Regions from separate parts of the Periweissella cryptocerci genome, predicted to be linked through region 1. Evidence: riboswitches for the same ligand, from Rfam matches in the RefSeq annotation. Region 1 holds a riboswitch; the other holds the start of a gene.
The links. Region 1 has a riboswitch for lysine ahead of EQG49_RS06050 (amino acid permease). Riboswitches for the same ligand answer to the same signal wherever they lie in the genome.

Region 1 (15,890 bases):
GACATCATCGTTTCTGTTGGTGGTGCCGGTGACGTTGACGCCAGCGACGTTGAAGCTGACGGCAAAAAGGAACCATTCTTCTCATTCTTGGGTGACTCAATCTTGGGTGCCGGTCGTTTGATCTTGATCATTATCGCCAACGTTATCGCTTTCGTTGCCTTGGCTTACATGATCGACAAGTTGCTTGGTTTGATTAACCCTAACCTTTCATTGGAAAACATCTTGGGAGTTATCATGTTCCCATTTGCTTACTTACTTGGTTTCAACCCCGAAGACGCCTTCAAATTGGCTCGTTTCATGGGTACTAAGTTGGTTACTAATGAATTCGTTGTTATGGGTGAAGTTTCTAAGGATATTGCTGCTGCGGTTAAGGATAACTTCGCCGGTGGTGGTTTATACACTAAGCACTTCGTTGCCGTGTTAACTGTCTTCTTGACTTCATTCGCTAACTTCTCAACTACTGGTATGATTATCGGTGCCTTCAAGGGTATTGTTGATAAGGAAAACAATGATGCAATTTCTAAGAGTGTTCTCTTGATGCTTGCTTCAGGTATCTTGGTATCACTTATGTCAGCCGGTTTGGTTGGTATGTTTAGCTGGTAAGATTTTCAATCTTACGCAAAGTCTTAATGTAAGTTTACAATCGCATATGATAGCGACTGTCACTCGCTAAGACGTAAAATTAGTCTACTAAAAAGGGACGCGGACGATGAGTCTCGCGTCCCTTTTTGCCATTAAAAATAGAAAATCGAGGAAAATCATGTCAGATAAAATTAAAATCATTATTGATACCGATCCTGGTATTGATGACGCAGCTGCAATTTCAATTGCCTTAACTCGCCCAGAACTTGACGTCCAATTAATTACAACAGTTGCTGGTAACGTTGCGGTGGATAAAACGACAATCAATGCGTTGAAGTTAACCCGGTTCTTTAATTCAGATGTACCAGTTGCCGCTGGTGCTAATTCACCATTGATTAAGCCATTTGAAGATGCTGCACGGATTCACGGTGAATCAGGTATGCCAGGTTACGACTTCCCAGAAGGATACGGTGAAGCGATTAACAAGACCGCAGTTGAAGCAATGTACGATGTATTGATGGCATCAGCAGAACCAATTACGTTGGTTCCATTGGGTGCGTACACTAATATCGCCTTGTTACTTCGCGAACACCCTGATGCAGTTGCTAAGATTGACCGCATTGTTGCTATGGGTGGTGCCTTGAAGGGTGGTAACATGACGAGTGGAGCCGAATTTAACGTCTTCACTGATCCACATGCAGCTGAAATGGTCTACAAGTCTGGCGTGCCAGTTGTCATGATTGGTCTTGATATTACTTTGAAGGCGTTGCTGAGCACTGAATCAATCGAAACTATCAAGGGTTTGAACGAATCAGGTAAGATGCTCCACGCATTGATTACTCACTACGGTGATGGTGGTGCTGAAGGCGTACCAATGCACGATGTAAACACTATCTTCTACTTATTGCACCCTGAAGCAATCCAAACAAAGGATTTGTGGGTTGATGTTGTTACTGAAGGTCCTGCTAACGGAACAACGATTGCCGATGTTCGGGGCGCTTACCACGACGGCAAAACTAACGTCGCAGTTAGCTACGATATCGATACGGCGGCTTTCAACAAGTTCATGATTGATTCAATCGCTGCAATGCCTCGTTAATAAATTGCATAACAAAAAGTCCCGCTCGCAAGTCCAAATTGGATTTGTGAGCGGGATTTTTTAATGTTGAAAATTAGTTTTATGGTTGTGCAGTTGATGAACTATATGCACTACTTGAACTAGCAGTAGTGCTTGAGCCAGTTCGGCCAGCATCAGTATCAGCGGTTAATTGGGCTTCATTATCTGAAATGTAAACACCGTTAGTAACTGGTGAGGCGAAACGTGAGCCAGTTTTGGCAGCCGATAAACCAAGTGTTGAACGTAATTTATTGGTAACCCGTTGCTTTTCTGAAGTTGGCATTATTTCAAAAGCAGTACCGTTGTAGTTGTAGCCGTAACCTTGCATGTGGTCAGATTTGATGTGATCAGCGGCGACTTTATAGTTGGAAGCCATTGTTACTAAATCATCAAATGAAAGGTTAGTTTGGATATTGTCAGACATTGTGTCAAAGAAACCAGGTGTCAGCAATGAAGATAGCTTACCAGACTCCTTAGCCAAAGCGGTCAGAACTAAACGTTGACGCTTTTGACGACCGTAGTCACCTTGAGGGTCGGTATAACGCATCCGTGAGAAGGCTAAGGCTGCCTTCCCGTCCATGGTACGTTTAGTGACGAAGTTGATGCCATCTTTGGCATATTCGTACTTCGTAGTACCCTTGTAGAATTTATATACTGGTGGACGGGTGTTTGATGGCTTGTAAGTGAAAGTCAAAGGTGATTTCACACGAATACCACCAACTTTATCAATCATGGTTTTCATACCACCCATGTTAATCAAAGCGTAGAAATCAATTGGGACATTTAAGAAATCTTGCAATGTTGAAATCGTTGTTTCGGGGTGCCCCTTACCGTCATCTGGGAATTCGTAGGCGGCGTTAATTTTTTGTGGGAATTGGAAGGCGGTTCCTTGTGACTTAGGAATGGAAACCATTGAGTCACGTGGAATACTCATCAAAGTCGTTGTTTTTGTTTTAGGATTGATACTAGCAATCATAATTGAATCAGTCCGACCAGTGTAGGCACGGTTAAGTGAACCGGTGTCGGTACCAAGCAACAACACTGATACTGGTTTGCCTTCTTTTAAGACTGAAGCCACATTACGGGCAGGTTTGAAGCCTTTAGTAGTAATAGGCTTAAACGCGTGATCAATCGCGCTCTTCGTATGGGCATAGGTGTAGATACCGAAGCCGACCCCACCAGCGACGAGTAAAGCGACGATAATTAAAATCACGTTGCGCAATTTGTGAGATTTTTTCTCAGTGTGTTTGGCAGCGCGACTTAACTGTTGTTCTTCTTGAGCATCCATGTATTTTCTCCGTAAGTTTTATATTATTGATGACCAATAATCATTGCGATTACCAAAATGGCTAAAACACCAATTGTAATCCAGACATATAGTTTATCATTTTCTTTAGCAAAGGCAAAAATTGAAACAACCACCCGCAAAACCGGCGTTAAAATTAGTAGGAACAAGCCTAACATCATCACGGCAAATGGTTTGAAACTAGCAAGTCCAGCAAAGATAGCATGGAAACTTGTTGGCCAATTTTGCCCACTGTAACCACTAGTACCAGTAATGAAAAAGGCGACTAAGCCCACGAACATTACGGTACCTGCGACGGCAACCCCGACGCGGAGGATTTTACCAATTAGTAATTCGATTTGGTCCATTTCTTGTTTTGTTTGTTCAACGTTATTTGACATTAGACATTAACCCCGAAACCTTTCAAAATCATTTGGATGGCGATTAAGAAGAGAACCGGTACAAAAATCATGCGTAAGGTCCGGGCGTGTAAATGTTGCATGACACGTGAACCAACCGTTGAGCCACCTAAGATACCTAAAGCAATTGGCACGGCAATCATGGGATTGATTGAACCGTTGAAGAAGTAAACCGTCGCACTTGCCGCAGCGGTAACCCCCATCATCAAGTTACTAGTGGCGCTAGAAGGCTTTAAGGGCATCTTCATCATGCTATCCATTGCCATCACTTTGAAAGCCCCAGAACCAATTCCGAGTAAGCCGGATGCTAAACCAGCACCAAACATAATCAATGAACCGCCTGGTATTTTTTCAACTTGATAATCAACTTGTTGTTTTGAAGCTACATCGTAGAAACTACTATTTAATTTAAGCTTTTCAGCAGTCGGATCTGGTTGAGCTTTGATTAATGGCTTTTCAGAACCTTTTAGTTTACGGTACATATTCCATGATTGAAATAATAGTAGTAAACCGAATAGGAAGAAGAGAAAGGTTGAGTTAAAGAAGCCGGAAAGAATTGCCCCGGTCAATGCCCCAATGGTCGTAAAGATTTCAAGAAACATTGCGACTCGGAGATTTAAGACGTCATCTTTTAAGAAGGCGATTGTGGCACCGGAACTAGTTGCGATTACGGCAATGATACTAGCCCCAATTGCGTATTTTATATCAAGGCCAAAAGCTAGCGTTAACACTGGTGTGACGATGATTCCGCCACCAAGGCCCAAAATTGCGCCACCAAACCCAGCAACGACACCAACTACTAGCATGATGAATGTTTGTTCAAGCATGGTTAGGCACGTCCTTTATTGAAATTTATTAATAGCTAATTTTAAAAAACATAAGTCCTATCATTATATCACTTGGAATGTTACCGTTTCTTGACTTTTTGCCGGTAAGCTCAGCATTTAACAAAAACTAAAGATAAATTAAAATGCTATTAGTCATAATAAGGATATTTATCTTTTATCATTAAGGTGTTGAACAGGCCCGAATTGATAGAATATCCGAAATAATACCTTCAATTTATCATATTGATAATTGCAAAGTAATCATTGCTTGGTCTACAATGGCTGTATAGATTTAGTTAGTAGTAGGTTAGTGCAGTGAACTGAACTGGAAAGTGGACATTAACATGGTACCAAGCTGATTAACAAATAGAAGTGAGAATGAAATGAAAATTACCGAGACAATCCACTTAACCGAGTTGACTTTACGGCCACTGTTACCAAGTGATTTTGTTTTTTATTATGAACTAGTGAGCAATCAAGCATTAGCCAAATTAGCCGGTTTTCGGAGTGCTAATGATGAATTTGAAGGTCAATTCATGTTTAATGGGGCTTTGCGTGATCAACAAACATGGGTTGTTAGTTCAAATGATGAGACAGCTGTTGGAACAGTTCTGTTGGCACCAAATTATACAAGCGATGCGCAACCAATTGATGGTGAATATGAAGTTGGTTATATTATCTTGCCTCAATTTTGGGGGCAACGCATCATGAGTACCATTTTACCAGTGGTCATTGAAACTGCATTTACGGTTTGGCAGCTTCAAAAATTGTTGGCAAGTGTTTTGACGGACAATGTCGCATCACGTAAATTGCTAGTTCACAATGGATTCAAAGAAGATCGCGTGATTCAACATGCGGCGACGGATTGGGTCGCACCCAATCAAGAAGAAATTTATTATCATTTGACATTGGAGGGGTGGAAAAGTGCAATTAAATAAAAGTTTTGAACAAGCTGCTGTAATTGTGGCTTTACTTAGTACCCAAGATCAGCGCTATGCTATCTCAGCAGAAGTGATCCACGCTCGCTTGGGCGGCTCACAAACATACTTACGTAAGATTATGCGGAAGTTGGTCGTGGGTGGGATTATTGAAGCTGTTAGTGGCAACAAGGGTGGGTTCTCTTTGGATCGGCGCGCCGAAGATATTACCTTACGTGATATCATCGAAGCTAGTGAAGGGGAAATTAGTACGTTCCCTAATACCGGCTTAGTCGAACAAGTTTTTGGCGACATCACTGATGTGGCACAAAGTGGAACAAAACAATTGACGGATATCTTTGCTGCGGCCGATCGACAATGGTTGGCATACTTTGAACAGATTACGTTTATGGACATCCTCCGGGCAACATTAGGTTTACCAGATGATGTGAAAGATTTGCCGGTGGTTAATTGGAACGAAAGTATTACCAACTACGATGAATTTATCCACGCTATTGAAGCGCAGTTAGCGAGTTTGAAACACTAGACTTGGCCACTGCGTACCAGTAAATTACTTGGTTGGTAATAATTCTCAAACTATCGAAAAATAATTATCGACCACAGGCCGCAGTAGCATGGGAAAACCACTGACAATAGAATTTCAGTAATTGGATGATTGAAAAGTATAGAAACGACAATCCCACGCTAGAAAAAATATTGTCAAATAAACCGCCAGTAAGTACGATACTCAGTTGAGCGCCGTATTGCTGGCGGTTTTTGTTTAAGTATGCGGGGTAACGGATAATATTAAATTTAGTTCCGTATTACTAAACGGTGCGAGTTTCTATGTCAAGCGTTATCGCGTTACTTTCATTACCACAGACTGGTTTTGACCAATGGTAACTCCAAGCTATATAACCTTTACCGGTATATTCTTATTGGTAATGAGTTCAATACTATTTTTCATTCCCACGAAAAGAGAGTAGAAATGCGCATAATCTTTGAAAAGAAAAAAATTGTTTTTAGTGTGTTAGGCGTCGCCGTTGTCCTTTTTTTAGGTTGGTATCGAATATTTGGGATTACAGTCGTTGCTCCCTACCAAATTGAACACATTGTAAAGAAAAATGAAATGAAGCATGTTCAGAGCACTGCTATTATGGCGGAATTACGAAATGAATTGGTAAAAAAAAACCATGTAGGTGATTTGTCAGATCTACAAGGCGGGCCACTTATGATTGATGGGCAAACCTATCGTTGGGGAGATTATTATACTGTAAAAGTTGGAACTAAGTTTTTCGGAGTTTTTATTTTTGAAAATACACGAGGCTTTAATTATATATTGCCCAAATATACAGTTACACATATTACTAAAGTACTTGATGGAGAATAAGTAATGACTCAAATTAAAAAATGCAATTGTATGCTTAACTATTTTCGCTTTTGATTTATTTGTTTCAGATTTTTGTGGTATTCCTATCAAGAAAAAACACGTATAGTCCCGATATTTAGTCATTAACTAGGTATCGGTTTTTTGTGATTTAGTGCGGACATTTAGGGCTCTAGCGATTAGTTTTCTATGAAAAAGTGCAAATTCTTCACAGAAAGTTCACAGAACAACATTTTTTTTTAAGATGGTGCTATATTTTATTACGTTGCTTAAGCAATCTATTAGAAAAAAATTTCAGTTACTAAGAAGGACAGCAAAATGAAGAAACGTATATTGATCATTCCCCTAATTACTATTGGTTTATTGGCGAGCTTCGGGTTCTTACTAAACTTTGGAGTACACCAAACGAGCGCACAAAATACAAACATAGTTACGGCTGCTGAAAAACAAGTCACAGCTAAAACAACCAATCCCGGCTTACCTGTGACTGGCGGTAAAAAAGCTAAAGCACAGCACAAAGCCAAAAAGCTTGCAAACAAGGCTAAAAAGCATGTCACAAAAGCTAAGAAACACGTGACTAAGGCCAAGGCCAAAAAGCATGCAAAAAAAATAACTAAAAAACATAAGGCAAAAGCCGCTAAGAAAAGAACTAAATGTACAATTACTGTGGCCGGCCACACAATTCCTTGGGAACTAGATCATGGTGCCAAAGCCGCTCCTGCTCATGAAGTTGGCGTTTGGTATGGTGATGGTTCAACGACTGACAACCAAACAAGTCACTTTATCGGACACAATCCTGGGGTATTCACTCCAGTTATGTCACTACGCAAAGGCGACCCAGTAACAGTAACCGACGCACAAGGTCACACACGGACTTACCACGTTACTAAAATCATGGATGTTTATGATTGCTGCTTAGATGTTACCACGCGTAAGAATGAAGAAAGCACAATCTTTACCGCACCAGGTGAACGCATTACATTGCAAACTTGCATCACTGAAACAATCAACCGGATTGTTTACGCTAAGTAAGTTTTGTAACGACTAATAAAGTCGAAGTAATATTAATTATTGAAAGGTCTAAGATATGACGGTAAATTATATCTTGGGCCTTTTTTTGTGGGTAGCTTCACGTATGCCGATAAAACTGACAGCAACGTCGTTTTGGGAGATTTGTTAAAGACATAAAGTATCAAAGGTGCCAGGTACTATAAAAGGTTGATATAACAGTTCTTTTAGCGAATTGAATAGATGCATAAATGTGTATTGCCATGTTGAAAAAAATGTGGTTACGTGATAGGATGAGAAAGTTGAAAAATTTAATTAGAGAAAGAGGTTGCGACCAACAAAAGTAGGTTAGCTAAGGATTGACGGAATCCGTTGAGGCTAGTTGAAAGGGAAGGTTGCCGAAGGAATTCAGTACCGTTTACTGGATTGCTGGGCCGTTGTTCAAGAAATGACGGACTGTCGCAGCAAAAAATGTCGGCTGCGGGGTGCTTATCGACGAAATGACTAGATAAATTTATCGGTCCTTTTGGCTAACGCACAAGTTAGGCAAGGGGACCGTTTTTATTTAGTTAATTTGACGGTCTTTCGAAAATGCAATTATAAGGAGAGAGAATTAATGTCGGAAAATTCAGGTGTAGAACAAAATAATGGTGGTATGAAGCGTCAACTGAAGACGCGCCATATTTCAATGATCGCTTTAGGTGGTAGTATCGGAACAGGGTTGTTTGTCGCTTCTGGTTCCGCAATTTCACAAGCAGGGCCACTTGGTGCGATTACAGCGTATATCGCAATTGGTATCATGGTGTACTTCTTGATGACCTCGCTTGGTGAAATGGCGACCTACATGCCATTAACGGGTTCATTTGCGGCCTATGCGACTAAATTCGTTGATCCCGCGTTTGGATTTGCAGTTGGTTGGAACTATTGGTTTAACTGGGCGATAACTTTAGCTGTTGATGCAGCTACCGTTGGGGTCGTCATGGAGTATTGGCTGCCAAACAGTCCCCAGTGGATTTGGTCCGCAATTGCATTAGCGTTAATCTTTGGAATTAATGCTTTGTCAGTTAAGTCATTTGGTGAAACTGAATTTTGGATGTCAATTATTAAAGTTGTCACGGTTATTATTTTCTTGGCCGTTGGTTTGTTGACAATCTTTGGTATCATGGGTAACCACATTGACGTAATGGCCAACTTGACGGCTGACCATAAAGGTGGTTTCGTTGGTGGAATTCCAGCAATTCTAGCAGTCTTCGTGGTTGCGGGATATTCATTCCAAGGAACTGAATTGATTGGGATTACTGCTGGTGAATCAGAAACACCTGAAAAGTCAGTGCCTGCAGCGATTAAGCAAGTGTTCTGGCGGATTTTGTTATTCTATATTCTTTCAATTTTTGTTATTGCAGCAATTATTAACTTTAAGAACCCTGATTTGTTACGTTCAAGTACTGAACACGTTGCGGTTTCACCATTTGCCTTGGTCTTCAAGCAAGCTGGGTTTGCTGCCGCCGCTTCAGTAATGAATGCTGTTATCTTAACGTCAGTTATTTCATCGGCTAACTCGGGGATGTACGCATCAACGCGGATGTTATTCGTGATGGCGCGTGAAGGGATGGCACCTAAGATTTTTGGTAAGGCGAACCGTCACGGAATTCCATTTGCAGCATTGGTTGGGACAACGGTAATTGGTTTGTTGACGTTCTTAACAAGTATTGTGGGACCAAAAGCATACATGTACTTAGTGGCTGCTTCCGGTTTAACTGGTTTCTTGGCTTGGGTCGGAATTGCGCTTTCACACTACCGTTTCCGCCGGGCATTCATTAAGCAAGGTCACTCTCTTAAAGAATTGGTCTACAAAGCCACTTGGTTCCCATTTGGACCGTTGTTAGCATTGGTTGTTTCAATTTTGGTTATTGTTGGTCAAGATTTGCATTCATTTGCTGCGTTAGATTGGCAAGCAATTTTGATTACTTACATGAGTGTGCCACTGTTCGTCATCTTGTTCTTGTACTATAAGATTCGACACAAGACGCACATGATTCCGTTGCAGGATGTTGACTTAACGAAATCAACTAAGGGTGAAAAGTACGAAGAACCCGGTAGTCAGTCAGATATTGAAAAATAAATAAAATTCAGGGAGCTACGATTGTTGTAGCTCTCTTTTTGTATGGCAGTGACATTGCGGGTGGGTCTGTCGCGAATAAAAAGCAACATTTATGAATTACCGTGTTTTTCTAGGCGATTGGTTCACAAAAGTGCTTAAAAATCTGCTAATATAGACAATATGAATTTTGGGAATCCGCGGAACTGTTTGAGTGTGTAAGTTTGCTGAATACATAGCACATTTGGGCAGCCGAGGGAATGTAGTCTTATATGGAATACGAGGAGTAAGTGATGATTGTTTTATCAGGGACGATTGGTGCCGGCAAGTCAACTTTAACTAAGTTATTGGCCGACCATTTAGGTACGAAAGCTTTTTATGAAACGGTAGATGACAATGAAATTTTGAAAATGTTCTATGCCGATCCAAAGAAATACGGTTTCTTATTGCAAGTGTACTTCATGAATAAACGTTTGGACTATATTCACGAAGCTCAAAACAATGAATTGAACGTCTTAGATCGCTCGATTTTTGAAGATGCATTGTTATTTAAGTTGAACGCGGATTTGGGTCGGGCAACCGATACTGAAGTTGATATCCACCAATCATTATTGGAAAACATGATGGAACAATTGAACGGCGCTGCAACCAAAGATCCTGGCTTGTTGATTCATATTAATGTGTCATTTGAAACGATGCTAAAACGCATTGCGATGCGCGGACGTGACTTTGAACAAATCGAAACTGATCCAAGCTTGTATGAATACTATAAAGAACTTACCAGCCGTTATAACGAGTGGTATGCTAACTATGACCGGTCACCAAAGATGATGATTGATGGTGATAAGTATGATTTTGTGGCTGATGAAAACGTCGCCCAAAAAGTATTAGCTGAAATTGATGAAAAAATTGCCGAATTAGGCTTAAATAAGTAAGCGAGGTAAACTTGTATGTTGGATATGAAATTAATCCGGACAGAAACGGAACACGTTAAAGAACGGTTAGCAACACGGGGCGTTGCACCTGCTAAGATTGATGAATTAGTAGCTAATGATGCTAAGCGTCGCGAAATGATTCAAGAAACTGAAAAATTGAAGGCTTTGCGGAACACGGTATCTGAAAAGATTGCTCAAGCTAAGCGCAACAAGGAAGATGCTGCCGATGCCATTGCTGAAATGCAACAAGTCGGTGCTCGCATTAAAGAAATCGATGCTGAATTGATTGAAATTGAAGCAGCTATCAAAGACGAAGCTTCACGTTTGCCTAACATGCCAAATGAAGGTATTCCAGTTGGACCAGATGAAGAAGCCAATGTTGAAATTCGCAAAGACGGTGTCATTCCAACCTTTGACTTTGAACCAAAAGCTCACTGGACAATTGGTGAAGACTTAGGAATCTTGGACTTTGAACGTGGTGCCAAGGTTGCTGGCGCTCGTTTCTTGTACTATGTCGGTCAAGGTGCCCGCTTGGAACGTGCCGTTTACAACTTCATGTTGGACGAACACCAAAAAGAAGGCTACAAGGAAATGTTGACACCATACATGGTTAACTACGATTCAATGTATGGAACTGGTCAATATCCTAAGTTTGAAGAAGATGCTTACAAAGTGGGAACTGACGAGGGGATGACCATGATTCCAACCGCCGAAGTACCATTGACGAACTACTACCGCGACGAAGTGATTCCTGATGAAAAGTTGCCAGTATACTTCACGGCAGTTTCACCATCATTCCGTCAAGAAGCCGGTTCAGCTGGTCGTGATACGCGTGGTTTGATTCGTTTACATCAATTTAACAAGGTTGAAATGGTTAAGTACGTTAAGCCAGAAACTTCATACGATGAATTGGAAAAGATGACGCTTAACGCTGAAAACATCCTCCAAAAGCTCGGCTTGCCATACCACGTAATTAATTTATCAACTGGGGACATGGGTTTCTCAGCTGCTAAGACATATGATTTGGAAGTTTGGATGCCTTCACAAGATGTTTACCGTGAAATTTCTTCAGTATCAAATACAGAAGACTTCCAAGCGCGGCGTGCGCACATCCAATTCCGTAACGATGAAGGTAAACTTGAATTCGTACACACTTTGAATGGATCAGGTTTGGCCGTTGGTCGGACTGTGGCTGCAATTTTGGAAAACTTCCAACAAGCAGACGGTACGGTCATTATTCCAGAAGCACTCCGTCCATACTTCGGTGCTGACAAAATTGTGCCTGAAGTTTAATTAAGACAAATACTATAGAGAGGTCTCTACATGTTGTTATGTAGGGGCTTTTTTATGTGTGGATGAATGCCGCTGCGTGCCACAGAACCAGACCTACGTGCCGTGTAGGAAGCGCATTGCCAAGCCAAAGTTCGGTCTTGGCAAACTCAGACAAGCTGGGACTCTAAGGGCTAAAGCCCAAAGAGTCCTCATCTTTCCTTGGCTCCAAATGATGGTGCCCATCACTTGGACCAACACGGCACTCCGGTCTGGTTCTTTAGGCACTCCGCTAGTTAAGCATAATATCCGACTATGGGGACACTAACACGATTATAGCCTTATCTAGGGCTCATTTATGTTTAGCTAACGCAACTAGTGTGATAGCAAATGGGAAGTAATATACCGTTGTTATGCGTAGCAATTGCTATAATGAAGGCTAGATGTTTTAGCTGTTGCGTTAATTTGGAAATTAATTTATCGAGTGAAACGTTGTTAAATAGGCATTTTCACAATTTCTTTTAAAAAATACGAATTTTTTTTGACTTTTCTATTGACGAGCGTTGCTCTGCGAGGTATTATTTAATAGTTGTTTCAACGAGACAATACGTGTTTCTAACAAACACGCGGATGTGGCGGAACTGGCAGACGCGCTGGATTTAGGTTCCAGTGCCTTAGGGCGTGCAGGTTCGATTCCTGTCATCCGCATCCGTTTAATTGAAACGCCGACTTAGCTCAGTTGGCAGAGCACATCACTAGTAATGATGGGGTCGGAGGTTCGAATCCTCTAGTCGGCATGCCAATCAACTTGGCGCGGATCAATTAGATCAAGAATGCGAAAGTAGTTCAGTGGTAGAACATCACCTTGCCATGGTGGGGGTCGCGGGTTCGAATCCCGTCTTTCGCTTTTATTCCCTGATCAGGATTAAAATTTAAATGCACCTATAGCGCAATTGGATAGAGTGTCTGACTACGAATCAGAAGGTTGCAGGTTCGACTCCTGCTAGGTGCATTGTTATCAGAAATGGTAATTGTTTCGGGAAGTAGCTCAGCTTGGTAGAGCACCTGGTTTGGGACCAGGGGGTCGCAGGTTCGAATCCTGTCTTCCCGATATGAAGATTAGTTGACGCTGTGGCTGCCACCGTTGATTAATCTTAGTCCTCAATTTTTAGGACGCCGACTTAGCTCAGTTGGCAGAGCACATCACTAGTAATGATGGGGTCGGAGGTTCGAATCCTCTAGTCGGCATTTGCCAGTTTATGGTAATTGGTATATAATCAAATATATCTTATGCGAAAGTAGTTCAGTGGTAGAACATCACCTTGCCATGGTGGGGGTCGCGGGTTCGAATCCCGTCTTTCGCTTTTTTTATACGGTACGCAAATTCGCATGACAATCGCTGATTGGCGTAATTTGTTTCTCTAATTCCGGGTAATTTAAAATGCACCTATAGCGCAATTGGATAGAGTGTCTGACTACGAATCAGAAGGTTGCAGGTTCGACTCCTGCTAGGTGCATCTAATCAACATGAAAACCGTGTCTTCATTAATTTTGAAGATACGGTTTTCTTTTGTGCTTTTTAGGCGTACAATGGTTACTTATTGTAAGCATCTTGGCACAATGCGGGGGATAATGTGCTCTTAATAAAAGTTATGTGTGGTTACATGGTAGTTACTTACAATGAATTTCGGTACAAAGAGGTCTTATCTTGCAATTAGGTTAGAATTTCTTCATAATATAAGTCAGGATTAGTCAAATTGATAAGTTATCATGGAATAACCCGATATACTGTGTTTTTTTAACGCAGCTATCGGCATTTGACTAATAAAATGCCCCTCAACAACCACAAATAATTACAAACATTAATAAATTGCGTTGAAACAACCAAAGTAAAAATGTGGAGAAAGTTTGTGGTGTTAGGAATTTGTGAAGGAGATGGTATTGTAAAAATGGATGTACAAAATATCTCTGATGTGATTGAACAGTATTTGAAGAATATTTTAAGTGAACACGAGCATGTCGAAATTCGCCGGGCTGAAATTGCCGAGCAGTTCCATGTGGTACCATCCCAAATTAACTATGTTATTAAAACGCGGTTTACGATTCAAAATGGTTATTTAGTTGAAAGTAAGCGTGGTGGTGGTGGTTACATTCGGATTGCGAAGGTTAATCTATTGGCTTCCGATGAGGTGCTACGTGTGTTGATCACAGCGATTGGCACCAGTATTAATCAACATGATGCGTTTGCGGTGGTTCAAAGTCTGTTTGACGATGGTATGTTGACGACGCGTGAAGCAAACTTGATTTTATCGGCAATTGATAAGGACACGTTAGCTTTGCATGATGCGCAAGTTGAAAATACGATTCGAGCACGGATTTTAGTTGGGATTTTAAATCGATTACGGTTTGAAAGTTAATTAGTAAAGAAAAAGCGAGGCGTTGTGAATGGATAATCAATATACACCAAGTGCGCGAAATGTCTTAGTATTGGCTCAGGAACAAGCGAAAGTGTTTAAACACCAAGCAGTTGGGACTGAACATTTACTATTGGCATTAGCGATTGAAAAAGAAGGTATTGCAAACAAAGTATTACAACAATTTAATGTCACTGATGATGATGTGCGTGAAGAAATTGAACGCTTCACGGGTTATGGCACGATGACAAACACCGATAAGGATGCGTATTTACCATACTCACCAAAGGCCGCAGAAGTATTGCGAGCTGCTAGTGAAGAAGCAACTTTGATGAATGCAACTAAAATTGGGACTGAACATCTTTTATTGGCCCTTTTGAGCAATGAAAGTATTTTGTCATCACGGATTTTAGTAGCATTGAATGTAAATATCCAAGAAACACGGCGTATTATCTTGCGGAAACTTGGTGTAACCGAAACACCACGCAAGAGTAAAGATAAGAAAAAGGACGCACCAAAGGGAACCCCAACCCTTGACGGATTAGCACGTGACTTAACCCAAGTTGCCCGTGAACGGCGCATGGATCCAGTGGTTGGCCGAGCTAAGGAAGTTAAGCGTGTAATCCAAATTTTGAGCCGTCGTTCAAAGAACAACCCAGTCTTGGTTGGTGAACCAGGGGTTGGTAAGACGGCGATTGCAGAAGGTTTGGCACAAAAGATTGTCGCTAATGAAGTTCCAGCTGATTTAGCTGGCAAGCGTTTGATGATGCTTGATATGGGTTCATTGGTTGCTGGTACAAAGTATCGTGGTGAGTTTGAAGATCGCTTGAAGAAGATTATCGACGAAATTTACAACGATGGTAACGTCATCTTATTTATTGATGAATTACACACTTTGATTGGTGCTGGTGGTGCTGAAGGAGCGATTGACGCCTCAAATATTTTGAAGCCAGCCTTGGCACGTGGTGAACTCCAAACAATTGGTGCAACAACGCTGGATGAATACCAAAAGTATATCGAAGCTGATTCAGCTTTGGAACGACGTTTTGCAACCGTCCAAGTTGATGAACCAACTGAAGAAGAAGCTATCAAGATTTTGACGGGATTGAAGTCACGTTATGAACAACACCACCACGTCGGAATTCAAGTAGCGGCCGTCGAAGAAGCGGTTAAATTATCAGCACGGTATATCACAGACCGTTTCTTACCTGATAAGGCGATTGATTTGATGGATGAAGCGGGTGCCAAAGTACGCATCGACCAATCAGGAACACAAACTAAAATTTCAAAGCAAGAAGCCAAGTTAACGGCTTTACGTGAAGAAAAAGAACAAGCAATTGAAACGTTGAACTTTGAATTAGCGGCTGATATCCGTAAAAAGGAAATGACGCTTAAAAAGAAGATTGATAAAATGATTGCGGCAGAAGCAGCGGATGCTGAAGAAGGCGCAGAACGTTACGATCTTGAAGTGACGCCAGAAGACATTGCTGAAGTTGTTTCAGAATGGACTGGAGTCCCATTGACCCAACTTGAAAAGAACGAACAAGAACGTTTGATTAATTTGGAAAATGTTCTGCACAAGCGAGTTGTAGGTCAAGAAGAAGCAATTTCAGCGGTCGCACGAGCTATTCG
Region 2 (15,890 bases), 1.3 Mb from region 1:
AGTGAAGTTAAGTTGAAGAACGCTAAGAACAAGAATGATATTAAACAAGTTATCATTGATAAATTAATCTCAATCTACGATGCAGCGGGGAATGGGGAAGACATTTCGATGCACTTCGCCAAAGAAGGCCCAACTGTCATCATGTTTGTTGGGGTTAATGGGGTTGGTAAGACAACCACTATCGGTAAGATGGCCGCATTGTACAAGTCACAAGGCAAAAAAGTCTTGTTGGCCGCGGCTGATACTTTCCGGGCTGGTGCCACGCAACAACTCCAAGAATGGGGTCGCCGTGACGGGGTTGAAGTTGTCGCAGGGCCTGATCGTGCTGATCCTGCGTCAGTCGTCTTTGACGGTGTGCAAACGGCTATCCGGGGCAATTACGACGTCTTGTTCGTTGATACGGCGGGCCGGTTGCAAAACAATGTTAACTTAATGCAAGAATTGGAAAAAATGAAGCGGATTATTACGCGTGAAATTCCCGATGCACCGCACGAAGTTTTAATTGTTTTAGACGGGACCACGGGGCAAAATGCGCTCCAACAAGCCAAATTATTTAAAGATTCAACTGATGTTTCTGGGATTGTGTTAACGAAGCTTGATGGAACTGCCAAAGGTGGGATTGTCTTGGCAATTCGTAATGAAATGCACTTACCAGTTAAATGGGTTGGTTTGGGTGAACAAGCAGCAGATTTACGGCCATTTTCACCAGCTGACTTTGTCCAAGGATTATTCAAGGGCTTAGTTGACTAAACCGATTAGAGAGGAAACATGACCAGCGTGATTTGCATGTGCAAGGATACTGGTGGTCATGTTAGGGGTAACACATTTTGGAAATTGAAAAGAACAATCGCATCAATTCCTTGTTTGAGTTTTATCAACCATTACTTACCGTGAAGCAAAATGAGTACATGGATCTCTACTACGGTGATGATTATTCTTTGGGCGAAATCGCTGAAGAGTTTGAAGTTAGCCGGCAAGCAGTTTATGATAACTTAAGACGAACCGAAAAACTGCTTGAAGCATACGAAGGAAAATTACATTTGTTACGTGATTTTGAATTACGGAGTGCCGCGGCTGATGAATTAGATAAATACGTCCAAACTAATTATGGTGCTGACGAATATTTAATGACATTAGTTGAGCACTTTGAAAAATTAGAGTAATAAATGCGTTTTCCTGAGTGTTATTGATAACAATTAAGAGTATTAGCAAATTAAGAAAATAGAGTGAGGTAGCTACTATGGCCTTTGAAGGGCTTACAGAACGTTTACAAAACGCAATTTCTGGCTTACGCAAAAAAGGAAAGGTTACTGACGCTGATTTACGCGAAACCATGCGCGAAATCCGTTTGGCCTTATTGGAAGCCGATGTTAACTTTGATGTGGTGAAAGATTTCATCAAAACTGTCCGTGACCGCGCAACCGGGACTAAAGTGCTGGAAGGGTTAAACCCCGCCCAACAAATTGTCAAAATCGTTGACGAAGAATTAACGAAGATGATGGGTGAAGAAGCGGTTCCGCTGAATAAGAGCCCAAAAATTCCTACGATTATCATGATGTCAGGGCTGCAAGGGGCCGGTAAAACGACCACGGTTGGTAAGTTAGCCCTTAAGTTAAAGAACGAAGAAAAGGCGCGACCATTGTTGATTGCGGCCGATATCTATCGTCCAGCGGCCATTGACCAATTGCAAAAACTTGGTTCTGACATGGATATTCCCGTATTCTCATTGGGCACCGATGTTGATCCACGAGAAATCGTACGCCAAGGGTTGGCCCAAGCTGCTGAAAACCACAATGACTATGTCTTCATTGATACGGCTGGTCGTTTGCAAATCGATGAAGAGTTGATGAACGAATTAGCTGACATCAAGGATATCGCCAAGCCTGACGAAATCCTGTTGGTTATTGATGCCATGACTGGGCAAAATGCCGTCCAAACTGCTGAAGGTTTCGACCAACGCCTTGATGTGACTGGGGTTGTCTTAACTAAGCTTGACGGTGATACCCGTGGTGGGGCGGCGCTCTCAATTCGTGCCGTAACTGGTAAGCCAATCAAGTTTGTTGGTCAAGGTGAAAAGATGACCGACTTGGATGTCTTCTATCCAGATCGGATGTCATCACGTATTTTGGGCATGGGTGACATGTTGACCTTGATTGAAAAGGCGCAACGTGACTTCGACGAAAAATCAGCCGAAGAACAAATGCAAAAAATGAAGGAAAACACCTTCGATTTCAATGATTTCTTAGAACAATTGTCACAAGTCCAAAACATGGGACCAATGGAAGATATCTTGAAGATGATTCCTGGGATGGCGAACAATCCAGCTTTGAAGAACGTGCAAATGGATCCTAAGGACATGGATCACATTAAGGCAATTGTGTACTCAATGACGCCTGAAGAACGTGAAAACCCAGATATTTTGAATCCTAGCCGTCGTCGTCGTTTGGCTGCTGGGGCTGGTCGTCCAGTTGTGGAAGTTAACAAGATGATCAAGCAATTCAACGAAATGAAAAAAATGATGAACGGCATGATGAATGGTAAGATGTCACCACAAATGCAAGGCATGATGGATATGATGGGTGGTGCCGGTGGCGGCATGCCAGGAATGCCTTCAATGCCAGGCATGGGCGGCGGTGGTCTTGGTAGCAAGATTGGCGGCATGGCTGGTAATTTAGCCATGAAGCAAATGGCGCGGAAACTTAAAAAAGCCAAGAAACGTCGTAAGTAAAATAAGATATTAGCGATTAAGAGCGGGATGTTTATGTCTTAGCTCTTTTTTTGCGGGAACGGGTTTCTTTGCACCCGGCGGGTCGGCTGCAGAGGTTTTCTAAACAAACAATTAAGAATTTTTCTTAGAAAACAGTTGGAGTGGTAATTACGGCCATTTTCCACTAATATTGTAAGGAAGCATACTAAAGAGAGGAGGTGGCAGTCGGTGGAATTTCATATCAAGGGTCAAACATTTCGCCCCGATATCATACTAGGTGACAACACACTATTAGTGATTGCGGTTGGGCTATTTATCATTACGGCTGTCATCAGTTTAAAGCATCGCCATCCGCAGCTCCGGTGGCTCCGCATTGGAGTGTGGGCGATCTTCTACGCGTATTTTGTCATGGTGTTGTCGTTTACCGTCTTTCCGATTGGGATTTTCACCCATAGTGGTCAGACGTTTGCGCAAGTCGGCTATGGGCACGTACCATATTGGGAAGTCCATCCATTCCGGATTTTAAAGTATGTGACAACTAATGAAGTTGCAGCCTATAATATTATCGGTAACTCAGTCATGCTGGTGCCGTTAGTTTCGATGTTTGCGTTGCTCTTCAAACGTTTTGTTAAATTACCCTGGATGTTAGGGCTGGCGTTGTTGGCGTCGCTCCTAGTTGAAAGCACACAATTTGTGCTGACGTATTTCTATATGAATGCGCGCACGTTTGATTTGATGGATATTACCTCAAATACATTGGGCGGTTTTATCCTTGGAGCAGGGTTATATCATGTAATTCGGTGGATTTTTCCCAAAACAGTCCAAAAATTACAAAAATAATGAATTTTTTTCAGTCTGTAAAGTAAAAAGGCTTTACAGGTGATTAGTTGTTTGGTATATTATTAAGCGTAGATAAAACACATCGGAGGAAATTATATTATGGCAGTTAAGATTCGCCTTAAGCGTATGGGTTCTAAGAAGCGCCCATTCTATCGTGTCGTTGTTGCAGATTCACGTTCACCACGTGATGGTCGTTTCATCGAAACTGTGGGTACTTACAACCCACTTGTTGAACCAGCTGAAGTTAAGTTGGAAGAAGAAAGCATCATGAACTGGTTGAACAACGGTGCGCAACCTTCAGATACTGTTAAGAACATCCTTTCTAAAGCAGGTATCATGAAGAAGTACCACGAAGCAAAGTTCACTAAGTAATAACAAATTGCTCCTAAACCTTGGTATAACAGGGTTTAGGAGTTTTTTTGTGTCTGAAAATACGAGGAATGCCGGTGATTATTTGTGTAAAATAATCCGATATATGAAAAAGATTCAACCAATTGAGAAAAACATCTGATTGCATCTCTTTGTAGTTAACGCTAACGTATTTTAAATTCGTCAATACTAATTTTGTAAAGCGTAGATAACTTTACAATGGTTCCAAACGAAGGTTGTGAAATGTCTTGTTCCCATTTTGAAATTGATTGTTGTGAAATATTCAATTCCATACTTAATTCTTCTTGAGTAAAACCGTGTTCATAGCGGAGTCTACGTAAAATTTCTCCCATGATGATTCTCCTTTTGGTTTTTTTTATATGAAGATAATATCACAAGATTATATCGATAAGTTGAATATAACTCATTTACAACTTATTGGTGTAGAAAGTATAATTGAATTAGCGGATACTTAAAATTGTTAATTATTTAGATATTTATACATTGAGGGGAAACGCTATGAACAAAATTATCAAATCAACAGCTATTGTATTTACTAGTCTGACACTTGGTTTATCAGTAGTTCCAGTAATTCAACCTAGTCTTGAAGTCAGCGCTAATGCTGGCAGTACAAAGGCACCAACGAGTATTGAAGGCTACAAAAAGTTAGGATATAAAAATATCAAATGGGGGGCAATTTCAAAAGGATATAATTATAAAAAAGGGGCGGATAAGGGCTATCGTGCAGCACTGATAGCGGCTCTAGTTGATATTCCAAAGGCAATTCCTGGATGGGCAAAAGCCGTAGCATCAATCGCCGCAATAATGATTGCGCATGATTCGAAGGCTAATTATTTGTATGTACATGTGACTGAGCAGAATTTAAATTCCAAAACAAGTTACGGAGCAGCACAAATTCTCGCATATCGTCGGCGAATTACTATTTATAAAGATGCCGCACATAAGCATCAAATAGGTAAAGAATACACTAAAACATTTTGGACATTTGTAAATTATTGAGTGGGGGAAAAATGAATATTAACTACACAAAGGCGTTTAATTACTTTTCAGTATTAACGGGCTTATTAGTGTTAATGTATGCGAAATACCGTAATGGACTTATGTTTATTATTGTCGTTCTTGCGGTAATTATCCAATTAGTTCTGTTGCTTTTGAAGTATAAGTATGAGAAATGACCAGAAATTTATGCTTAATTTTCAGGTGCTATTTGAAAGTTTTTAAAATTGTTAACGTAATTAATAGCACACTTGCTTTGTCATCATATTGGCTTAGTGAGTTTACATTTGTTCGGTATTAGATCAAATAATAATTAACTTATAATCCCAGTCTGAACACGACTTGGGATTTTCTTTTGATTTTACGTAGTTTTTTGTAACTAGTCGGCAAGTGCCGACCTGATTATAAAGTAAGTGCCGACTTACTCAGAAATTTGACGATTCATGAATGTGGCAACTGCCGCTTTACTCGTTATCGCTGACGAATTAAGTTTCAGTACATCAGGGTTGCAGATTGCCTTTTGTGCCACTTCTGTTTTAATTTTCTTCAAACTTTATTGTTAAAATGGACTCATGAAGCAAAATGTTCAACGAACTGTCTTTTTGATAAAATAGGAGAAAAGTAAAATGTTTGAAAAAAATAATAAGTCAATTGTAGCGATGGAAATGGAATACATGGGGATTGCGGTAGGTAATGTTGTCTTTTTTACCACAAAATACGACGGAAAACGAAACCGCGCAACTGGGATTGTAAAAGCAATTAGTGGCAATGTGGTAACGGTTAGCAAGTTGCCGTCACGAATGGAAGTGACAACTGAGTACACCAACTCGGTCACGCCGTGGGGGATGTATGGTTGGCCGGTAGAGAAATACAATGAATGGGCAAAAGGAAATTCATTTCTCACTGACGACGAAGATTGGTATGTAACAGAAGCGGATATGGTGGATATTCCATCGTCGAAGTAATATCGGTTGATCAAATCATGCACACAAAATACACATGCTAGCTGCAAATATTATTGATAGTCGTTACCTTTTTCTTGGCGGAGAGAGGTAACGGCTATTTGTTTGTGTTTTACAGAAAAATAACAAATTACCAAACACGACAAAAAATATCTTGCAAGCGCTTACAAAGAGCGGTATGATAAATACAAGAGGTTAGTAAAACGTTTTACAAAGAGAACGAGGTGCTTTGGGGGAATTGAATATTGTAGTAGTGCTAAGAATGGAAATAAAAAACAACTAAATTTATTGGAGGAACATTAAATTGAAAAAAGGATCAGTAATAAATTCAGATATTTCACGCGTGATTGCGCAGATGGGGCACTTTGATACATTAGCTATTGGGGATGCTGGGATGCCAGTTCCGGTGGGCACGGAAAAGATTGATTTGGCGGTTTCTAAGGGGTTGCCATCATTTATCGCAGTACTTAAAAATGTCTTAACTGAATTGGAAGTGCAAAAAGTTTACTTAGCAAACGAGATAAAAACTGAGAATCCTGAAGTATTAGCGCAGACATTGGCTTTGCTTGATGGCATTGAAGTGGCTTACATCCCCCATGAAGATATGAAACGGAATTTGCAACCGGCGCACGCATTTATTCGGACGGGTGAAATGACGCCGTACGCTAACATTATTTTAGAAAGTGGCGTGACCTTTTAGCAAAATGGCATCCTGAGTTTTAATGGGTTAGCTTAAATTTAGTGAAATAATGGAGGGTAAAAGTAATGCAAATTGAAATGAAAAACATTTCGAAGTCGTTTGGGACGAATCATGTCCTCCAAGGAGTTGATTTTAAACTTGGTGAAGCACGCATCCATGCGTTGATGGGTGAAAATGGTGCGGGTAAGTCGACTTTGATGAATATTCTAACGGGGCTGTTATCGCATGATGGGGGCACGATTGAGGTTGATGGGCAAACGGTTCAGTACAGCAACGCAAAAGATGCTGAAGAACATGGAATTAGCTTTATTCACCAAGAAATGAATAATTATAGTGAAATGACCGTCGTGGAAAACATGTTTATCAACCGTGAAATTAAAGGACGGTTTGGCGTGCTTGATATGCGAGCAATGCGTAAACAAGCGACGCATTATCTGGATATGTTGGGCGCTGACATTGATGTGGATCAACCAATTGGTACCTTAAGCGTTGGTCGGCAACAATTAATTGAAATTGCCAAATCATTGATGGCTGATGCAAAAGTTATCATTATGGATGAACCAACGGCGGCGTTGACAGCAACCGAAATTGAATTATTATTCAAAACGGTTCGTGATTTACGTGATAAAGGGGTCGGATTCATTTATATTTCGCACCGGATGGAAGAAATTATGGCCTTGTGTGATGATATTACAATTATGCGTGATGGGATTTCTGTCTCACACTATGAAATTAAAGATACGACCATTGACCAAATCGTCCGTGACATGGTTGGCCGCGAAATTGGTGATTTTTATCCCGAACGTAAGCCTGATTTTGGCGATGTTTACTTTGAAGCTGACCAATTGACCAGTAGTGCTTTTGAAAATGTCAGTTTTAAAGTTCGGTCTGGTGAAATTATGGCCTTTGCGGGCTTAATGGGAGCTGGGCGTACTGAAATTATGCGCGCAATCTTTGGTATTGATAAGCTCGACAGTGGCACGATAAAAGTTCGCGGGAAGAAAGTTGAAAATCGGACACCGCATGAAGCCATTCAACATGGAATTGGCTTTGTGACCGAGAACCGGAAAGACGAAGGGTTAATTCTTGAAGCGACCCTGCAAGACAATATTGATTTGCCAAGTATTGATGGGTTTGTAAAGCACGGCTTAATTGATCAAAAGGCGGATTTATTGTTTGTGGAGACGTTGATGAAACGCCTGACGGTCAAGGCGACGAGTTCACAAGATTTAGCGTCAAGTCTCTCAGGTGGGAACCAACAAAAAGTTGTGTTAGCCAAATGGGTCGGAGCTGGTTCACAGGTCTTAATTCTTGATGAACCAACGCGTGGTGTCGATGTTGGGGCCAAGCGGGAAATTTATGATTTGATGAATGAATTAACCGACCGAGGTGTTGCCATCATCATGATTTCAAGTGATTTACCAGAAGTAATCGGCATGAGTGACAATATCACGGTGATTTATGAGGGTCACGTGACTGGACAATTGGCCACTAAGGATGCGGATCAAGAAAAAATTATGACACTTGCTACAGGAGGGGAAATAGTATGAATGATGTAACAGCTAAAAAGAAATTTAATATCGGTGAATTCCTAGGTAAATTGGGGCCAGTCCTCGCATTGGTCTTCCTAGTCTTAATTGTGACAGTCATGAATCCCAGTTTTCTAGAATTTAATAATATTTTGAACTTATTACGGCAAGTTTCGATTAACGCGTTAATTGCCTTTGGGATGACGTTTGTGATTTTGACTGCCGGGATTGACCTGTCAGTTGGTTCAATTTTGGCCTTTACGGGGGCGATAACTGCGCAGATGATTGTTGGTGGGATGCCACCGGCCATTGCGTTATTGATTGGTGTTTTACTCGGTGGTGTTTTGGGGGCAATTAATGGCCTTATTATTACCGTTGGTGGTGCGGCGCCATTTATTGCTACATTAGCAACGATGACCATTTTCCGTGGGGCAACTTACGTGTTCACTAATGGTAATCCAATTACTGGCTCAGCCATGACGAACAGTTTTTTCTTTCAAGTAATCGGGCGTGGTTATTTCTTGGGAATTCCTTTCCCAATTGTGATTATGATTGTGGCCTTCGCGCTGTTGTACCTGTTACTACACAAAATGTCATTTGGGCGTAAAACGTATGCTTTGGGTGGTAATGAAAAAGCCGCGTTTGTTTCCGGTATTAAAACGAAAAAAGTGACAATCTTAATTTACACGATTTCAGGAATTATGGCTGCCGTAGCGGGAACGATTTTAACATCCCGTTTAAATTCAGCACAACCAGATGCTGGTATGTCATATGAAATGGATGCAATTGCTGCGGTTGTGTTAGGTGGTACTTCCTTAGCCGGTGGTAAAGGTCGAATTTTTGGAACGTTGATAGGGGCATTGATTATTGGAACTTTGAATAATGGGATGAACTTATTGGGAATTTCAAGTTTCTACCAACAAATTGTCAAAGGGATTGTGATTATTATTGCAGTCTTAATTGATCGTCGTAAATCAAAATAGGGGGCGTTAACATGAAAAATAAACTAGTAAAAATATTTGGTCTGATGACAGTTGGCTTATCGCTCATGGTCCTCTTAGGTGGCTGTGCCATCGTGACCTTGGAAAATCCGTACCAAAAAGCCGATAAGGTTGCTAAAAAAAGTCCTAAAGATATTAAAGTCGGGGTTTCACTCTCGACTTTGAGTAATCCATTCTTTATCGCGATTAAAGACGGTATCCTTAACGTGGCCAAAGAAAACGGTTCAACCGTACAAGTTTTCGATGCCCAAAACGATACTGCTAAACAAAATAACGATGTGGAAGACATGATTCAAAAGAAAGTTGATGTCTTAATTATTAATCCAGTTGATTCATCAGCAATTTCACCCGAAGTTAAAGCGGCCAATGATGCGGGAATTCCAGTAATTACCGTTGACCGGTCGTCTGATGCTGGGAAGGTCTTGGCACTTGTGGCTTCAGACTCACGTGAAGGTGGCCAGATGGCAGCGGACTTTATGATTAAGCAACTTGGTAAGAATGCCAAAATTGCTGAATTACAAGGGACGCCAGGTGCATCAGCGACCCGCGAACGTGGTGCAGGATTTGATGATGCCGTGAAGGGTAAATTGAAGATTGTTGCCAAACAAACAGCTAATTTTGATCGTGCTAAGGGTTTGACTACTTCTGAAAATATCATTCAAGGACACGCTGATATTAAAGGGATGTTCTCACAAAACGATGAGATGGCCTTAGGAGCAGTGCAAGGATTGAAGGGACATGAAGATGTTATGATTGTCGGCTTTGATGGTTCCGAAGATGGTATTAAGGCAGTTAAAAACGGTCAAATGGCGGCAACAGTTGCGCAACAACCTGATAAAATGGGTGAATTAGCAATTCAAGCGGCTTACGATTACTTTGCTGACAAGTCAGTACCAAAAGACATTAAGTCACCATTGGAGCTCGTGGTGAACAAGCAATATAAATAATTAATGCGAGTTCACTTGCAGTAACGTGAACTGTGAAATCCCAAGTCATTTTGAAACTGGCTTGGGATTTTTTTGACTCTAGTTCGTCTGACGTGGAATTTATAAAATGTGATGAGATATATATCCAAATTCCACGTTAGAAAAATTGTAGCCATTTTTTGCATAGGCAGGTTTATTTCGGCCTAAATTAGGTGATAACTGACCATATTTTCAGGGAAACTGGTACAATAGGAACTTGTGTAGAATTACTGAAATGAAAGAGGAAGACGATGAATTTGGGATTGCCAGATGAAAATGAATTAGCACAACGGCGGGCAGCGCAGCATAACGGTACGGCCAAAAAATCAACGCGCAAAGAAAAATTTACGGCCGTCACGCTGATTGTTTTTATCTTACTCGTGCTTTTATATAATTTTTTGAGTAAATAATTAGCTGCCACAGTGAGTATTTGCCCGCATTTACTGGTAAAATATAATTATGAATGAACAAGAAATGAAAAACTTAATAACAACGTTGATTGTACCTTTAGCTAGTAAGCCAGAGGTGATTGAAATCGAAATTAATGAAGGCGACCGTTTTGTTGAATTTACCGCATACGTTGATCGGAGTGACCTTGGGCGTTTAATCGGGGTCGGTGGCGTGACCGTGACGGCAATTCGGAACCTCGTGTACAGTGCGCGTTTTGAAGGCGCAAAGCGGGTCCGTTTATCAATTGAACCACGGCATGCTTAGGCAACGTGGAAAATAAGACTAGTGAGGGATTAACAAGTGGATTTTTTTAAAGTAGGGACAATCGTGAACACGCACGGCATTCGTGGTGAAGTGCGGGTCATTGCGACGACGGACTTCCCAGAAGACCGTTTCCAAAAAGGCAACATGATTTACATCGATAACAAGGAACACACGGCGTTGGAAATCCAAACGGTGCGTTACCACAAGCAATTTGTCTTGCTGTCATTTAAAGACAAGCAAAACATCAATGATATTGAAAAGTACAAGGGTATGGATATTTCGGTATCTGAAGAAGAATTGCAAGACTTGGACGAAGGTGAATACTATTACAAGGATATTATTGGCGCCAACGTGGTGACTGAAGATGGTCAAGCCGTTGGGACAGTTAGTGAAATTTTTGAAACTGGTGCTAACGATGTTTGGGTAGTTAAACGCGCTGGCAAGGAAGATTTGTTGTTGCCAATGATTGACGATGTAATCAAGAGTGTTGACATTGACGCCCAAGAAGTTGTGATTGATTTGCTAGAAGGGTTGGATGATTAATGCGGATTGATGTCTTAAGTATTTTTCCCAATATGTTCAAACCAATGACGGAATCAATCATTGGTAAAGCCGTTGAAAGCGGTAAGCTGGATTTTGGTGTGACGGATTTTCGTGATTACACGGATAACAAGCACAACAACGTCGATGATACGATTTACGGTGGTGGTGCGGGGATGTTGTTGATGCCCCAACCAATTTTTGATGCGATGGATCATATCGAACAAGAAGCTGGCAGTCGTGGACGCGTGATTTTGCTGGATCCTGCTGGTGTGCCTTTTACCCAAAAAGTGGCCGAAGACTTGAGCCAAGAAGAACATTTGACGTTTATTGCTGGCCACTACGAAGGCTACGATGAACGGATTCGTGAATTGGTAACGGATGAAATTTCACTAGGTGACTACGTGTTAACTGGTGGTGAACTCGGTGCGATGGTTATCATTGATGCGACGGTGCGATTGATTCCAGAAGTGTTGGGTAACGAAGAATCTGCGCCTGGCGATTCATTTTCAACGGGATTGTTGGAATACCCCCAATACACACGCCCTGCGGATTTCCGTGGTCGCAAAGTTCCAGAAGTATTGACGAGTGGTAACCACGGTAAAATTGCGGAATGGCGGATGAAAGAATCATTGCGCCGGACGTTAACGCGTCGCCCTGATTTGTTGGAAGACATTGAGTTAACCAAGGAACAAAAGAAATTGCTCGCGGAAGTGAAAGCTGAGTTAGCTGAATAATGAACTAAGTTGAAACACATTGATGCCACCAAATATGGGCGCATTAATGTGTTTTTTGTTGTATTCCGTCTGACGTGGGGTTGAATAAAATTGGCCACTGCGTTAGTTGGTAATGGTTTTCAGATTAGAAAACAGTTGCCAACCACAGGCCGTAGTAGCATGGAAAAATACTGACAATAGAACCGCAGTAATTCGATTATTGAAAAGTACAGAAACGACAATTCCACGCTAGAATGAATAGAACTGAAAAAGCGATCAACATGAGTTGGTCGCTTTTTGAAGGATAAAATTAATTTGCTGGAAAATTGGCCGCGTAAATTGCGCGGACTGCTGCTTCGGCGAGTTCTTGTTTGACACCAATCATTACTGAAATGCGCGAGGCACCTTGGTTGAGCATTTGGACGCCGATGTTGTTGGCGGCTAAGGGGGCAATAATGTGGTCAACGACGCCGACTTTGGCGCGCATGCCTTCGCCGACAACCATGATGATTGCGTAGTCATCGAGCCATTCCAAGACGTCTGGTTTTACGGCGTCCTGGATTTCTTGCATGATATTGGCGGCGGTTTCAGCGGTTAATTGGGTTTTATCAAAGATAATGGTTAAATCATCAATCCCGGAAGGCATGTGTTCGTAGCTGACATCGTATTTGAACAGAATTTGGAGGATCTTAAGCGTGAAGCCGGCTTCCTTGTTCAAGAGATAACGGTGTAAATACAGCGCGGCGAAACGGTTTGAATTGGCAACCCCCGTGATTTCGTGTTCAATGACGAGGTCTTGGTCGGGCACAATTAGTGTTCCGGGAGCCTCCGGGTGGTTGGTGTTCTTCACATTGATGCGCACATTACCTTGAATTGCGGGAATAATCGCTTCGTCGTTAAAGACTTGAAAGCCCGCGTAGGCTAATTCCCGCATTTCTTTGTAACTCATCGTGCTGATTGGTTGGGGATTGGCGACAATATTGGGGTTCGCGGAATAGATGGCGTCCACATCGGTGAAGTTCTCATACAAGTCCGCTTGCAGTCCACGTGCCACGATTGAACCGGTAATATCGGAGCCACCACGTGCAAAGGTTGCAATCTGATTTTGTGAATCATAGCCATAAAATCCTGGGACAACTAGGTATTCATTTTTGAAGGGAAAGCGGGAAATATTTTGGTATGTAAATTCACTGACCGAAGCCGCGGCCGCTGAGCCTGTTACCATGATACCAAGGGCCTTTGGATCAGCATAAATTGCGGGCTTGCCGAGGTGGTTTAAAATCAGGGCAATCAGCATGGCGTTAAGCTTTTCACCGTGGGCTTTAAAGGCGGCTAGTTGATAGGCGGATGTTGAGAATTGCTGGGTAGCTAAAGCAATGACACCATCACTAATGCGGCTGAATTTTTCAGCGGGAAGGTCGAAGTAGGCGGCTATTTCCCAGTAGCGATTGATGATGTTATTTTGGATGTTTGGGTCAGTTGGTGCGTTGGCGTATTGAATCAATAAATCGGTGATTTTGGTGTCATCACTTGTCCGTTTGCCGGGTGCCGAGACGACTAGAACTTGCCGCTCAGGATCTTGGACCATAATCTGGATTACTTGTGCTAAGTGCGGGCCGTCAGCTAAGGAGCTCCCACCAAACTTTACAACTTTCATTTTGCTGCCTCCGGTTAATTTAGTTTGTCTCAAAAAGGAATTGCGGATGGTGCCTGTAATGTTTTCGTCTTGTCTGGCATTTTACCCACAAAGTAAATTGAGGGTCAAGCTAAATTTAAGAGAATGATGTGAAGAAGGTGTGAATAAAAAGCAAACAAATTAGAAGTTATTAATTTACATCTTGACGCGGGGTCCGAATTATCATAAGCTAGTAACAACTTAATAATTCATAGAGGTTGCAACCAACAAGAGTAATTGATCGAAGTCTACTACAAAAGGCATTGATGGTCAGTGAAAGGGGCGGTTGCCGAAAGATTGATAGATGTAGCTATTCAATTTTGGGACGTTGTTTAAGAGATGACGAACTGTCGTAGCGAAAAAGTCGGCTACGGGGCGCTATCGACAATGTGGTTTTTGACTATAGATTTTTTTATGGACAGTAATCAGAGTGTGCGTTAGTGCGAACACTTTGGTTGCTGTTTTTTTGTGGTTACAGCCAAGGGTTTGCACGAAATACATATAAATCGAACCGCCGAATTAAATCTAATAATTTAACGAGGAAAATATTCATGGTAGTAGCAAGTTTACGGCCCAGCCGTATTGAAATTTCACAAGCAGCATTTAATCAAAACATTCGCACGACGATGCAAACTAGTCATGCCAAGCACATGTTTTTGGCAGTCAAGGCAAATGGTTATGGGCACGGGATTCTGGAAATCGCGCACGCAGCAGTAAATGCGGGCGTTTATGGGTTAGCAGTGGCCGTGGCTGATGAAGCGGTCGTCTTACGGCAAAATGGAATCACGATTCCAATTATGGTGCTGGGTTATACGGAACCGCAATATGCCGAAATCTTGGCGCAACACGATATCATCGCCAGTGTAGTTAGTGCTGATTGGTTGACGGATGCACTAGATTTCTTAACTGGGAATCACGCATTGCAAGTGTCGATTTCACTTGATACAGGCATGAATCGGATTGGCATGCGGACGAAAAATGAGTTACACCGCGCAATCGATATGATTAAGGCGCACCCCAATATGTACGAATGGTTAGGCTTGATGACCCACTTTGCGACCGCTGACTCAACTGACGAAGCGTACTTTGAAAAGCAACTGGCACGCTGGCATGATTTAACCGATGATTTGGCTGAGCTACCACCAATGGTACACGTCGCCAATTCTGGGGCAGCGATGTATCATGCTGACGAAGTGCCAACTGATTTTATTCGGGTGGGCACGGTCGCGTATGGCTGGGAACCATCTGGTAAAGAATTGGCTACGGGCGAAGGCTTGGCCCCCATTTTGAGTATCAAGTCAGCTTTGAGCTTTGTTAAGCAATTAGATGGCGATGAAGGGATCAGCTACGGGCGGACTTATGAGACCGATTGCCAGCAATGGATTGGCACGATTCCTTTAGGTTACGGCGATGGCATTGACCGCAATATGCAGGGATTTGAAATCCTAGTTGGTAATGAAAAGGCCAAAATTGTTGGTCAAATAGCGATGGATCAACTGATGGTGCGCCTCCCCCACGAAATGCCAGTGGGGACGGAAGTAACGTTAGTCGGCTCAAACGGGCAGCAGTCAATTGATATTTGGGATGTGACCAAGTATGTCGGTTCGCAACCATGGGAATTTACCAATCGTTTAACGGAACGGTTACCACGCTTCCTAGTTGATTAGAATAGGCAGATAAAAGCGGGAGAATGGTTATGAGTGAAGCACAATTACAAACAAATGCGGCTGGGCACTTAAGTATTGGCGGTTATGATGCCGTGACATTAGCGACAGAATTTCAAACGCCCTTGGTAGTCTATGACGTAGCTAAAATTCGTCAACAGATTCGGGATTTTAAACAGGTATTTAATGAAGAAAATATAAATTACGCCGTTAGTTATGCTTCCAAAGCGTTTGCGACAATTGCGATGTATCAAGTGGTCGCCCAAGAAGGTGCGCACATCGATGTGGTGTCGGGTGGCGAACTCTATACGGCGATGCAAGCGGATTTCCCGATGGCTGATGTGAGTTTTCACGGTAACAACAAAGCGTATGCAGAATTAGAAATGGCCGTCGATGCCCAAGTTGGTGCGATTATCGTGGATAATTTTGATGAGTTGGCGATGCTGACGACGATTTTGGCAGCTAAAGATACGCGCGTCAATGTGATGCTC

Region 2: linked by a shared signal. The riboswitch ahead of alr (alanine racemase) and the one ahead of EQG49_RS06050 (amino acid permease) in region 1 are both predicted to bind lysine.

The regions. Positions count from the first base shown of each region.
Region 1 covers NZ_CP037940.1:1,306,972-1,322,861, reverse strand. Annotated here, with positions in the region: gene EQG49_RS06095 (NupC/NupG family nucleoside CNT transporter) at 1-603, shown strand, start outside; gene rihC (ribonucleoside hydrolase RihC) at 761-1,681, shown strand; gene EQG49_RS06085 (LCP family protein) at 1,761-2,987, opposite strand; gene EQG49_RS06080 (DUF1634 domain-containing protein) at 3,011-3,385, opposite strand; gene EQG49_RS06075 (sulfite exporter TauE/SafE family protein) at 3,385-4,230, opposite strand; gene EQG49_RS06070 (GNAT family N-acetyltransferase) at 4,614-5,168, shown strand; gene EQG49_RS06065 (Rrf2 family transcriptional regulator) at 5,155-5,694, shown strand; gene EQG49_RS06060 (hypothetical protein) at 6,136-6,537, shown strand; gene EQG49_RS06055 (sortase domain-containing protein) at 6,853-7,566, shown strand; lysine riboswitch at 7,857-8,041, shown strand; gene EQG49_RS06050 (amino acid permease) at 8,159-9,664, shown strand; gene EQG49_RS06045 (deoxynucleoside kinase) at 9,934-10,575, shown strand; gene serS (serine--tRNA ligase) at 10,591-11,868, shown strand; tRNA gene EQG49_RS06035 (tRNA-Leu) at 12,471-12,552, shown strand; tRNA gene EQG49_RS06030 (tRNA-Thr) at 12,569-12,641, shown strand; tRNA gene EQG49_RS06025 (tRNA-Gly) at 12,680-12,751, shown strand; tRNA gene EQG49_RS06020 (tRNA-Arg) at 12,783-12,856, shown strand; tRNA gene EQG49_RS06015 (tRNA-Pro) at 12,882-12,955, shown strand; tRNA gene EQG49_RS06010 (tRNA-Thr) at 13,020-13,092, shown strand; tRNA gene EQG49_RS06005 (tRNA-Gly) at 13,137-13,208, shown strand; tRNA gene EQG49_RS06000 (tRNA-Arg) at 13,288-13,361, shown strand; gene EQG49_RS05995 (CtsR family transcriptional regulator) at 13,794-14,261, shown strand; gene EQG49_RS05990 (ATP-dependent Clp protease ATP-binding subunit) at 14,290-15,890, shown strand, end outside.
Region 2 covers NZ_CP037940.1:2,587,846-2,603,735, forward strand. Annotated here, with positions in the region: gene ftsY (signal recognition particle-docking protein FtsY) at 1-750, shown strand, start outside; gene EQG49_RS11520 (putative DNA-binding protein) at 828-1,163, shown strand; gene ffh (signal recognition particle protein) at 1,241-2,728, shown strand; gene EQG49_RS11530 (VanZ family protein) at 2,936-3,547, shown strand; gene rpsP (30S ribosomal protein S16) at 3,647-3,919, shown strand; gene EQG49_RS11540 (helix-turn-helix domain-containing protein) at 4,081-4,269, opposite strand; gene EQG49_RS11545 (hypothetical protein) at 4,436-4,936, shown strand; gene EQG49_RS11550 (hypothetical protein) at 5,560-5,898, shown strand; gene rbsD (D-ribose pyranase) at 6,200-6,595, shown strand; gene EQG49_RS11560 (sugar ABC transporter ATP-binding protein) at 6,661-8,145, shown strand; gene EQG49_RS11565 (ABC transporter permease subunit) at 8,142-9,107, shown strand; gene EQG49_RS11570 (D-ribose ABC transporter substrate-binding protein) at 9,173-10,072, shown strand; gene EQG49_RS13775 (hypothetical protein) at 10,342-10,500, shown strand; gene EQG49_RS11575 (KH domain-containing protein) at 10,550-10,804, shown strand; gene rimM (ribosome maturation factor RimM) at 10,841-11,347, shown strand; gene trmD (tRNA (guanosine(37)-N1)-methyltransferase TrmD) at 11,347-12,081, shown strand; gene EQG49_RS11590 (aspartate kinase) at 12,371-13,717, opposite strand; lysine riboswitch at 13,940-14,124, shown strand; gene alr (alanine racemase) at 14,287-15,402, shown strand; gene lysA (diaminopimelate decarboxylase) at 15,432-15,890, shown strand, end outside.